Regions from separate parts of the Cytobacillus firmus genome, predicted to be linked through region 1. Evidence: predicted binding sites of a transcription regulator. Region 1 holds the regulator's gene; each other region holds the start of a gene.

Region 1 (3,283 bases):
TTTCTTCAGTAATTTCCTCAAAAGTGACTCCATAAAACTCTGCAAGCTTTTCTAATTTGTTCTTCCTGGGAAAACTCTTAGTCAATTCCCAATAGCCGATAGTAATATAATGAACCCCGATAGCTTTAGCTGAGAGTGTAGTAATTGTGGGATGAAGAAGTCAATTTAATAATTAGTTTGCTTAAAAATGCAAAGCCAGAGGGTTGTTCCGTACGCTAGTGCATCCATGGGAGCGCGGGCAGTACCTGAGCATATACTAAGAAAATATGAAAACCCCTGGCTGATAAAGTCAGGGGTTTTTAATGTAAAAAATGCAAAAACCCCGTTTTCAAATGAACGAGGTTTTAACCAATTTCTATTTCTCTGCATCTCTCTATTCTTTGTGTCTTATTTTTAAGAAATCGAGACATGTCAGCAGTGCATCTCCTCCAAATCCTGCAATCACCGCCAGTAGAACTACCTTTAAGGCAGAGTCAGGATCTGAAGATACGACCAAAAAAACAGCCGCTAAAGCCCCCATAATTACCTCTTCAAAGACCCCCAGATAGATGAATTTTTTTGTCCTTCTGGGTTTAACCATTTTGCCTTCTTTCCGAATATGTCCAACGACACCGACCAGCCCACCAATCAACAAAGCGAAGGTAATGTTCAAAAACATCTTTTCTTCACACTCCTAAAGTCGAGATTTTGGACAAGCGACCTTAGGTTGATTCTCGGTGTATTACCATTATATAGAAAGTAACTATAAAATAACATGCATAAAAATACCGAATTTTCTGAATAATAAATTAGTCATACATGACTGTAACCTTATGCTAAAAGAAAAGTATCAGTGACTTTCGTAGGATTTAACTGATAGTACCAGGTAATAAGAACTGATAACCTTCTTGAAAATGGAAAAAAACAAAAAGCAGGCAGAGGTGCCTGCTTTTTACAATCTATTAATGCATATGACGGTATACGCCTATAACCTTGCCAAGAATAGAAACATTGCGGAGGATAATTGGTTCCATTGTCGAGTTTTCCGGCTGCAGACGGATAAAGTCTTTTTCTTTAAAGAACCTTTTAACAGTTGCTTCATCTTCCTCTGTCATGGCCACCACGATATCCCCATTATTGGCAGTGCTCTGCTGTTTGACGATTACATAGTCTCCATCAAGTATTCCTGCTTCAATCATACTTTCGCCCATGATCTCAAGCATGAATACATGCTCGTCAGCAGGTGCCATTCTTTCCGGAAGAGGGAAGTATTCTTCGACATTTTCAATTGCCGTTATCGGCTGCCCTGCAGTTACTTTACCGACGATCGGAACGTTGACTGCTCTGACCTTGGGAATGTTAGAAGCCTCGTCCAAATCTAAAATCTCAATGGCGCGAGGTTTAGTAGGATCTCTGCGGATAAGCCCTTTGCTTTCAAGCCTGGCCAGGTGACCGTGAACGGTCGAGCTTGAAGCAAGGCCCACTGCTTCCCCGATTTCTCTTACAGAAGGGGGATAACCTCTCAATTTAACTTCTTCCTTTATGAACTCCAATATGTCTTGCTGTCTTTTTGATAATTTCACCATCTTTACGCACCTCGTATGTGTTTTGTTGTCTCAATTATAGCATCAATTACCATATGATACAAACATAAGTTCGAATTTATGTTGACACGAAACAAATGTTCGGTCTATAATGAAATCAACGAATACGAACATACATTCTTTTGAGGTGGTATATTATGCTGAACAAATTGTGGAAATCATATTCTTATGCTATTATTCTCTTCGTTTTAAGCTTGGCAGCATCGTTTGTAATGCTTGTGCAGATAGAAACACCTGATACGGAAAAGTTTGTGAAAGTCACTGTTGCAGAAGGTGATTCTTTATGGGAGATTGCTGAAAATTTTTCTGCTGAGCATTCTCTGACAACAGATCAATTTATAAATTGGGTAGAACGAAATAATGGGATAGCGGCAGGAAGGATTTTTCCAGGTGATGAAATTGTTATTCCAGTAAAAGCCCTGGATGACCAGCCATATAAAGAGCTTGCGAGTTCAGACCTTAACAAATAAGGAGAAATTATGAAAGCAATAATTTACTGCAGAGTTAGTACAACAAAGGATACTCAGGAAACGTCCCTTTCAAGACAGGAAGAAGAGCTTTTGAACCTGGCAGAAAAACATGACTTTGAAGTAGTCAAGGTCATCCGCGAACAGGCCAGCGGATACGATCTCGAAAGAGACGGTATATTGGAACTTTTAGACTTAATTAAAAAAAAGGATATTAAGGTTGTTCTCATCCAGGATGAAACCAGGCTGGGGAGGGGAAATGCCAAGATTGCGATTCTCCATTGCATCTTTAAAGAAGAAGTCCAATTATACAGCATTTCTAATAACGGCAAGCTGGAGCTTTCGGAATCAGATTCGATGGTGCTTAGCATTGTAGGGATGGTAGAGGAGTATCAGAGAAAGCTGCATAACATCAAAATCAGACGCGGCATGCAGAGGGCTGTTGATAAAGGATACAGGCCCGAGAAAAATCTAAGTAATCAGGGTGCAAATGGCGGCAGGGAAAGAATAGAAGTGCCGATAGAGGAAATTGTCCGGCTGAGGAAAAACGAGTTAACGTTTGCTGAAATTGCTGCGACGCTTAGGGGGTTTGGCTATAATATTTCCAAAGCAACTGTCCATAGAAGGTATAAAGAACATATTGATTCACATGCTGAGTAGAGCACTTTTCTTGTCAAAAGTGCTCATTTTTAGTATGATGGCATTTGAGTTTCAGTATTGTTCCATATCTGAAGCTGCTGTATAATAAAAACTTCCATCAGAATTATTCAAAGGTAAACTTTTGATATAAAGGAGTTTTAATAAATGCTGCCTAAACAAAAACTTGCCCGAATTAATGAACTGGCAAAGAAGTCCAAGGAATCCGGATTAACAGAAGCAGAAGCGAAAGAACAGACTTCTCTCCGCAAAGAGTATTTGGAGACTTTCCGCTCTGGCATGTTAAACACGCTGAAGGGCGTAACAATCGTTGACCCTACAGGGAACGATGTAACTCCGAAAAAACTGAAAGAATTCCAAAATAAAAACCGCCTTCACTAATAATATAATTGCAAGGGATACACTGCGCTGTATTCCTTCTTTTAATAGAGGAGATGGCAATACTGACTATCTCCGCTTTTTTTACATATGCCGGATCTTTTTGTGTCAATATAGTAACAAACCGGCTTTTTTTGTCCCTTACCTGACCCTATTGGTTGTGAAAAAAAGGGACACCCGATAATATTAAAAGAGTGA
Region 2 (3,283 bases), 2.5 Mb from region 1:
CCAAGCTGAATGTGATTGCTTTTCAAAACCAAGTAGATAACCTGCTGTTAAACAAAACATATGACCAGGTGTTTAAAGAAGTGATTGAAGACTTGGGGGAAACCGTAGTGGAAGGGGACCGGGATGGAATTGGTTCGACGGATGCCGGCAACATCAGCCAGGTGGTGCCAACCATTCATCCTTATATTAAAATTGGTGCGGATGATCTTGTTGCCCATACAGTTCCGTTCCGGGAAGCCGCCGCATCTGAAAAAGGTGATGAAGCGCTGATAACAGGAGCAAAGGGGCTGGCTCTCACAGCATTCAAGCTGGTAACGGACCCGGAACTGCTTAAATCCATTCAACAGGAATTTTTAGAGCGAAAAGCTGCTGAATAAGAACAAAAGCTATCTTTTGCGGATAGCTTTTCCTCTTTTTTGTGAGTGTTTTCCTCATATTTGAGGGTTGTTTCCCTAGTTTGCTGAGTCTTTTCCTCAAATCAAGTGTTCGTTTCCCTAATTTCAACATCCTTTTCCCGAATTTCACATTTGCCTACTGTTCCTTCATCCGTTCCTGTGCCATCCGGATAAGTTCCTTCACCATGCTGCCGCCAATCTTTCCGCCAACAGTGCCTGCCTGTTTGGATGTAAGCCGGCCATTATAACCTTGCTTCAAAGGCACACCTGCCTCCTCAGCAATTTCATATTTCACTGCGTCAGGATTTTCTCTGTCAACATGATATCCCTGGTTTGCCATTACCTGATTTTTCAGCTGGTCCAATGCACCTCTTGATTCCGGTACTAGCGGGCGTCTTTTTCTTCTGGCCATGATGCATTCCTCCATAATAAGTTCTTTTTCTTATTATGTGAAAGAACGTTTGGATTAACACTGAAAAAACTTGTACATCCTCCGGTGAAAAGCTATTCTAATGGTAGAAACCTTGAATTTTTGTGAAAAATCAAAAGAAGGTGTTTTAAATGGCATTAAAATACTTGTCAGCTCTTCTGCTTCCTGGACTGCTGGTATTGTTTTTTACGAGAGTCAGCTATAATCGTGTGATCGGGCTGGTGCTGACGGTGGGGCTTATTGCTGCTTCTGTATATAAAGGCTACACCAATTCATTTGCCTTAATCGTTTTAGACGCACTTTCACTGACTGTCGGGTTTTGGTATGCCCAAAAATTGAAGCCGAAAATCAAGCCAAGTGCGGAATAAATTTTGCAGAGCCTGTCGAACAAACCTATCGACAGGTTTTTTATTTAATGAGTTAAAACTGTAATTAGGCATACGTCATATAAGCTTATAATGAAGTTCAATCAAACGTTTGATTAAACTGAAGGCAATCAATCAAACGTTTGATTAACCTTTCTTCGACAATCCCCTCAATAATTCGGCATATTTCCCAAGCAATATTTTCTTGGTAAAAACACAAAAACGAATATCCGTTCGCATATTATTGGTTTGTTTTAGGCTCTTTGTGGTAGAATGATGATATGAGTTTTGAGTAAAAAACTGACAAATCAGCGGTGCATCCCGGATCTTAAATTATTTCAATGCTGGTTTGTGATTAATAAATAGATAAAAGTAATTTGAACGGGAGGCTTTTAGGTGAAGGATCAATTTGAATTAGTCTCAAAATATTCCCCACAGGGCGACCAGCCGGGGGCAATCAAAGAAATAGTGAAGGGAATCAATTCCGGCAAGAAACACCAGACACTTCTGGGTGCGACAGGAACGGGTAAGACCTTCACGATTTCGAATGTCATAAAAGAAGTAAACAAGCCAACGCTTGTTATTGCCCATAATAAAACACTCGCAGGACAGCTATACAGTGAATTTAAGGACTTTTTTCCAAACAATGCGGTTGAGTATTTTGTCAGCTATTATGACTACTATCAGCCTGAGGCGTATGTACCTTCTACAGATACTTTTATTGAAAAAGATGCAAGCATCAATGATGAAATAGATAAGCTTCGCCACTCGGCGACTTCCTCCCTGTTTGAGCGGAATGATGTCATTATTATTGCCAGTGTCTCCTGCATATATGGTTTGGGTTCACCTGAAGAATACCGTGAAATGGTGCTGTCCCTCAGAACCGGAATGGAGATTGAGAGGAACCAGCTTCTTCACAGGCTCGTTGACATCCAGTATGAGCGCAATGATATCGACTTCCAGCGCGGTACCTTCCGTGTACGCGGAGATGTAGTCGAGATTTTCCCGGCATCACGGGATGAGCATTGTATCCGTGTGGAATTTTTCGGAGACGAGATAGACCGGATCCGTGAAGTGGATGCCCTTACAGGTGAAATAATGGGTGAACGTGAACATGTTGCGATTTTCCCGGCATCCCACTTCGTAACGCGTGAAGAAAAAATGCGGATCGCCATCCAGAACATTGAAAAAGAGCTGGAAGTGCGCCTTGCTGAATTAAGAGAAAACGATAAGCTTCTTGAAGCACAGCGCCTCGAGCAGCGGACCCGCTATGACCTTGAAATGATGAGGGAGATGGGTTTTTGTTCCGGAATCGAAAACTACTCCCGTCATCTTACGTTAAGACCTCCTGGTTCAACACCGTATACCCTTCTGGATTACTTTCCGGAAGACTTTTTGATTGTGATTGATGAATCGCACGTAACTCTGCCGCAAATCCGCGGTATGTTCAATGGTGACCAGGCAAGAAAATCTGTGCTTGTGGACCATGGTTTCCGTTTGCCTTCAGCGATGGATAACAGGCCGCTTACGTTTACCGAATTCGAAAAGCATGTGAAGCAGGCTGTTTTTGTTTCGGCAACACCCGGCCCTTATGAGCTTGAGCATACACCTGAAATGATTGAGCAAATTATCCGTCCAACCGGTCTGCTTGATCCTACAATTGATGTCCGTCCAATCGAAGGTCAAATTGATGATCTCATTGGCGAAATCCAGGATCGTGTTGAGAAAAACGAACGTGTTCTTGTTACCACTTTAACGAAGAAAATGTCTGAGGATTTAACAGACTATTTAAAGGAAATCGGCATTAAAGTCCAGTACCTGCATTCTGAGGTAAAAACGCTTGAGCGGATTGAGATTATCCGGGAGCTTCGTCTTGGCAAGTACGATGTGCTGGTCGGGATCAACCTTCTGCGGGAGGGACTGGATATTCCTGAAGTATCCCTTGTTACCATACTGGACGCTGATAAAGAAGGCTTCCTCCGTTCAGAACGTTCACTCATCCAGACGATTGGGCGTGCAGCACGTAATGCAAACGGCCATGTCATCATGTATGCAGACCGGATTACGGACAGCATGGAAAAAGCCATCAGTGA
Region 3 (3,283 bases), 850 kb from region 1:
TTTACAAGAAAGGGTATAATAAAGGAAAATGACTATAAAACCATGAAGGCAAGGAAGGAGTTATGATGACAATTAGCAATGAAATCGGATGGAATTTTGATAATAGCTATGCGCGGCTCCCGCAGACATTCTTCTCAAAAATGAAGCCTAACCCTGTACAATCCCCTGAGCTGGTAATCCTTAACGGGGAACTGGCGAAATCTCTGGGGTTAAATATGGATGCTTTGACAAGTGAAACAGGCATTGAGGGCCTTTCAGGCTCTCAAGTTCCAGAAGAAGCTGAACCTCTTGCTCAAGCTTATGCAGGACATCAGTTTGGACATTTTAATATGCTTGGGGATGGCCGGGCAATGCTGATTGGCGAGCAGATAACACCAGAGGATAAAAGGGTCGACATTCAGCTGAAGGGCTCCGGCAGAACGCCATTTTCGCGCGGCGGAGATGGGCGGGCGGCTCTGGGCCCTATGCTCCGGGAGTACATTATCAGTGAAGCCATGCATGCCCTTGGAATTCCCACTACCCGCAGTCTGGCGGTTGTAACAACAGGGGAAGCCATTATCCGGGAGACCATGCTTCCGGGTGCGATCCTGACAAGAGTTGCGGATAGCCATATACGGGTGGGGACTTTTCAATATGCGGCGAATTGGCGGCCTGTTGGGGAGCTTAGAACCCTGGCAGATTACACGATTGAGCGTCATTATCCTGAAATCAAAGAAGATGACAATCCTTACCTGGCTCTCCTAAAGAAAGTGATCCAGCGTCAGGCTGCTCTCATTGCGAAATGGCAGCATATAGGCTTCATCCATGGAGTCATGAACACCGACAACATGGCAATCAGCGGAGAAACGATTGATTATGGTCCGTGCGCCTTTATGGATAAGTATGATCTGGCAACTGTCTTCAGTTCCATTGACAGGGAAGGCCGTTATGCTTATGGAAATCAGCCGTATATTGGCGGCTGGAATCTGGCGAGATTTGCGGAAACCCTTTTGCCTCTGCTGCATGAAGAGGAAGAGGAAGCTGTTAAAATAGCTCAGGGCGCCATTTCAGAATACAATAAAATGTATCAGGACTATTGGCTTGCCGGCATGAGGGCAAAGCTTGGGATCTTTAATGAAGAAGCAGAAGATGAAGCCCTTTTTACCGGACTTCTAAAGATTATGCAAAAGTCTGAAGCCGATTATACGAACACATTCCGTGCCTTAACGCTGGGCGACCTTGAGAACACTGTGTTAGGTAATAATCAGGAATTTGCCGGCTGGCATGGTCAATGGCAGGAAAGGCTGACCAGGCAGAAGGAAACGAAAGAAGAAGTAAATCAGTTAATGAGGGCCAGCAACCCGGCCGTCATCCCGCGAAACCACCGGGTGGAAGAAGCTCTGGAAGCAGCGGTTAACAATGGAGATTACAGCGTGATGAAAAAGCTTCTTGCAGTGCTGGAGAATCCTTATGCTTATAGGGAAGATCAGGAAGAATACTGCAGGCTTCCAGAGCCAGCCGGCGCACCCTATCGAACATTTTGCGGAACTTAATAACAATAAATAGGCAAAGCCTGACCCATTATCGGGTCGGGCATTTTTTATTATGCAGGAATTTTCATTTTAGAAAAGAATACTATCTATGATTAAAAAAGGAGGGAATTTCCATGTTAAATCAATTATGTGTTATTACGATCAAAGTAAAGGATTTGAAAAGTGCGGTGAATTTTTATACTGAGGTTTTAGACTTCAAAGTATCGAAACATTATGGAGATAAAATTGTCAGTCTTGTACATAATGATGTGCCGGTTGTTCTGGAAGAAAGCGCAGATGAAAAAACGGGATCAAACGTATTGCCTGGAATCCTCTCAAAAAATATCGAAAGTGATTTTAGCAAAATGAGAGAAGCTGGTGTGAAAATGCTTTTTGAAAATCCTCAGCCATGTCCTCCTGGCCGTTACTTCATTATTGAGGATCCTTCAGGAAATCAAATTGAAATAGTTGAGTTCACTAATTGATAGAAGAGTTCTAATGGCAGGAGAAGCTGGTGCTTATTGTTGACATCATGAGCTCACAATGTTACTTTTGATATAGAACATACATTCGATTTGGTGATTGACTTGAACATACAGCTTAAAGAAATCATATCAAAAAGTATCTTAACACCTGCCAAAGGTGCGATAGACAATTTTACTCATTCATTGAACCCCTATGCGGGCTGTGCTTTTGGCTGTAAATATTGCTATGTAAGGGAGCTCCCTGTTTCCATTTTCCGTGAAGAGGAATGGGGTGCGTGGATTGATATAAAATCAAATGCGGCAGAGCTTTTGGAGAAAGAATTGGCTAAAGCCAAAAAAAGGGGAAAAGTTGCTTTATTTATGTCCTCTTCCACAGATCCTTACCAGCCGATTGAATATACCTCAAAACTGACCAGAAGTTTATTGGAAGTTATGTTTGAAAATCAGCCTGACTTTTTACATGTACAAACCCGTTCGCCATTGGTAAAGCGGGATATCGATTTATTCCAGCAATTCAGAGATAGAATCAGAATTTCTATGACAATCGAGACAGACAAAGAAGAAGTCAGAAAAGCATTTGCACCAGCGGCACCTCCCATCCCGGCAAGAATGGCTGCACTAAAAGACATAAAAGATGCAGGAATTATAACTCAGGCAACACTGGCCCCGTTACTTCCATGCTCGAGGGAATTTCCTGCAAAACTTAAATCTATTGCCAACCGTGTTACGATAGACGATTTTTGGATGGGGGATGGAAGCGGAGGAAGAAGGACCGAAAGACTGGGAATCCGTAAGATTTTTGATGAGCTTGGTTTGGAGAAATGGTATAATCCGTCTGCATATAAAGTGGTTCTTAAAATGCTGGAGCAGGAATTTCAAGATGCACCCATTCAATTAGGTGTATCAAAAACGGGGTTCAGCCCCGATGGCAAATAGCTGACTAAAGTAAATATGAGGTATTATTATGGATCTATTAAGTTCACAGTACGTAAGAGGCATTAGGCTTAAAAGAGAAGATATACCATCCTTCCATCAGTATCCCTTCAGCCTTCCGAGCCTGAAAACGCTGGATGAAATGGCGTTTCACCCGAAAGTCACCTTTCTGATCGGCGAGAATGGGATGGGTAAGTCGACTTTGCTGGAGGCAGTAGCGGTTGCATTGGGATTCAATGCGGAAGGCGGATCATTCAATTTTAATTTTTCTACCTTTGATTCACATTCCATACTGGGCGAATATTTAAAGGTAATAAAAGGCGTAGATAGACCATCTGATGGTTTTTTCTTAAG

What was found. The regulator LexA, encoded in region 1, represses DNA repair genes until DNA is damaged. The targets are predictions, from matches to a motif close to CGAACATATGTTCG.
Region 2: a site for LexA is predicted at 1,414-1,427, ahead of uvrB (excinuclease ABC subunit UvrB). Genes of this name have one in related genera too.
Region 3: a site for LexA is predicted at 2,071-2,084, ahead of NAF01_RS05450 (SPL family radical SAM protein). Genes of this name have one in related genera too.

The regions. Positions count from the first base shown of each region.
Region 1 covers NZ_CP098323.1:1,887,896-1,891,178, forward strand. The annotation lists gene NAF01_RS09720 (DUF4257 domain-containing protein) at 374-658, opposite strand; gene lexA (transcriptional repressor LexA) at 942-1,565, opposite strand; gene yneA (cell division suppressor protein YneA) at 1,721-2,053, shown strand; gene NAF01_RS09735 (YneB family resolvase-like protein) at 2,063-2,710, shown strand; gene NAF01_RS09740 (DUF896 domain-containing protein) at 2,855-3,088, shown strand.
Region 2 covers NZ_CP098323.1:4,380,238-4,383,520, reverse strand. The annotation lists gene NAF01_RS22165 (M20 family metallopeptidase) at 1-377, shown strand, start outside; gene NAF01_RS22160 (alpha/beta-type small acid-soluble spore protein) at 532-807, opposite strand; gene NAF01_RS22155 (DUF2198 family protein) at 957-1,193, shown strand; gene uvrB (excinuclease ABC subunit UvrB) at 1,587-3,283, shown strand, end outside.
Region 3 covers NZ_CP098323.1:1,034,206-1,037,488, forward strand. The annotation lists gene NAF01_RS05440 (protein adenylyltransferase SelO) at 66-1,532, shown strand; gene NAF01_RS05445 (VOC family protein) at 1,646-1,996, shown strand; gene NAF01_RS05450 (SPL family radical SAM protein) at 2,099-2,932, shown strand; gene NAF01_RS05455 (AAA family ATPase) at 2,961-3,283, shown strand, end outside.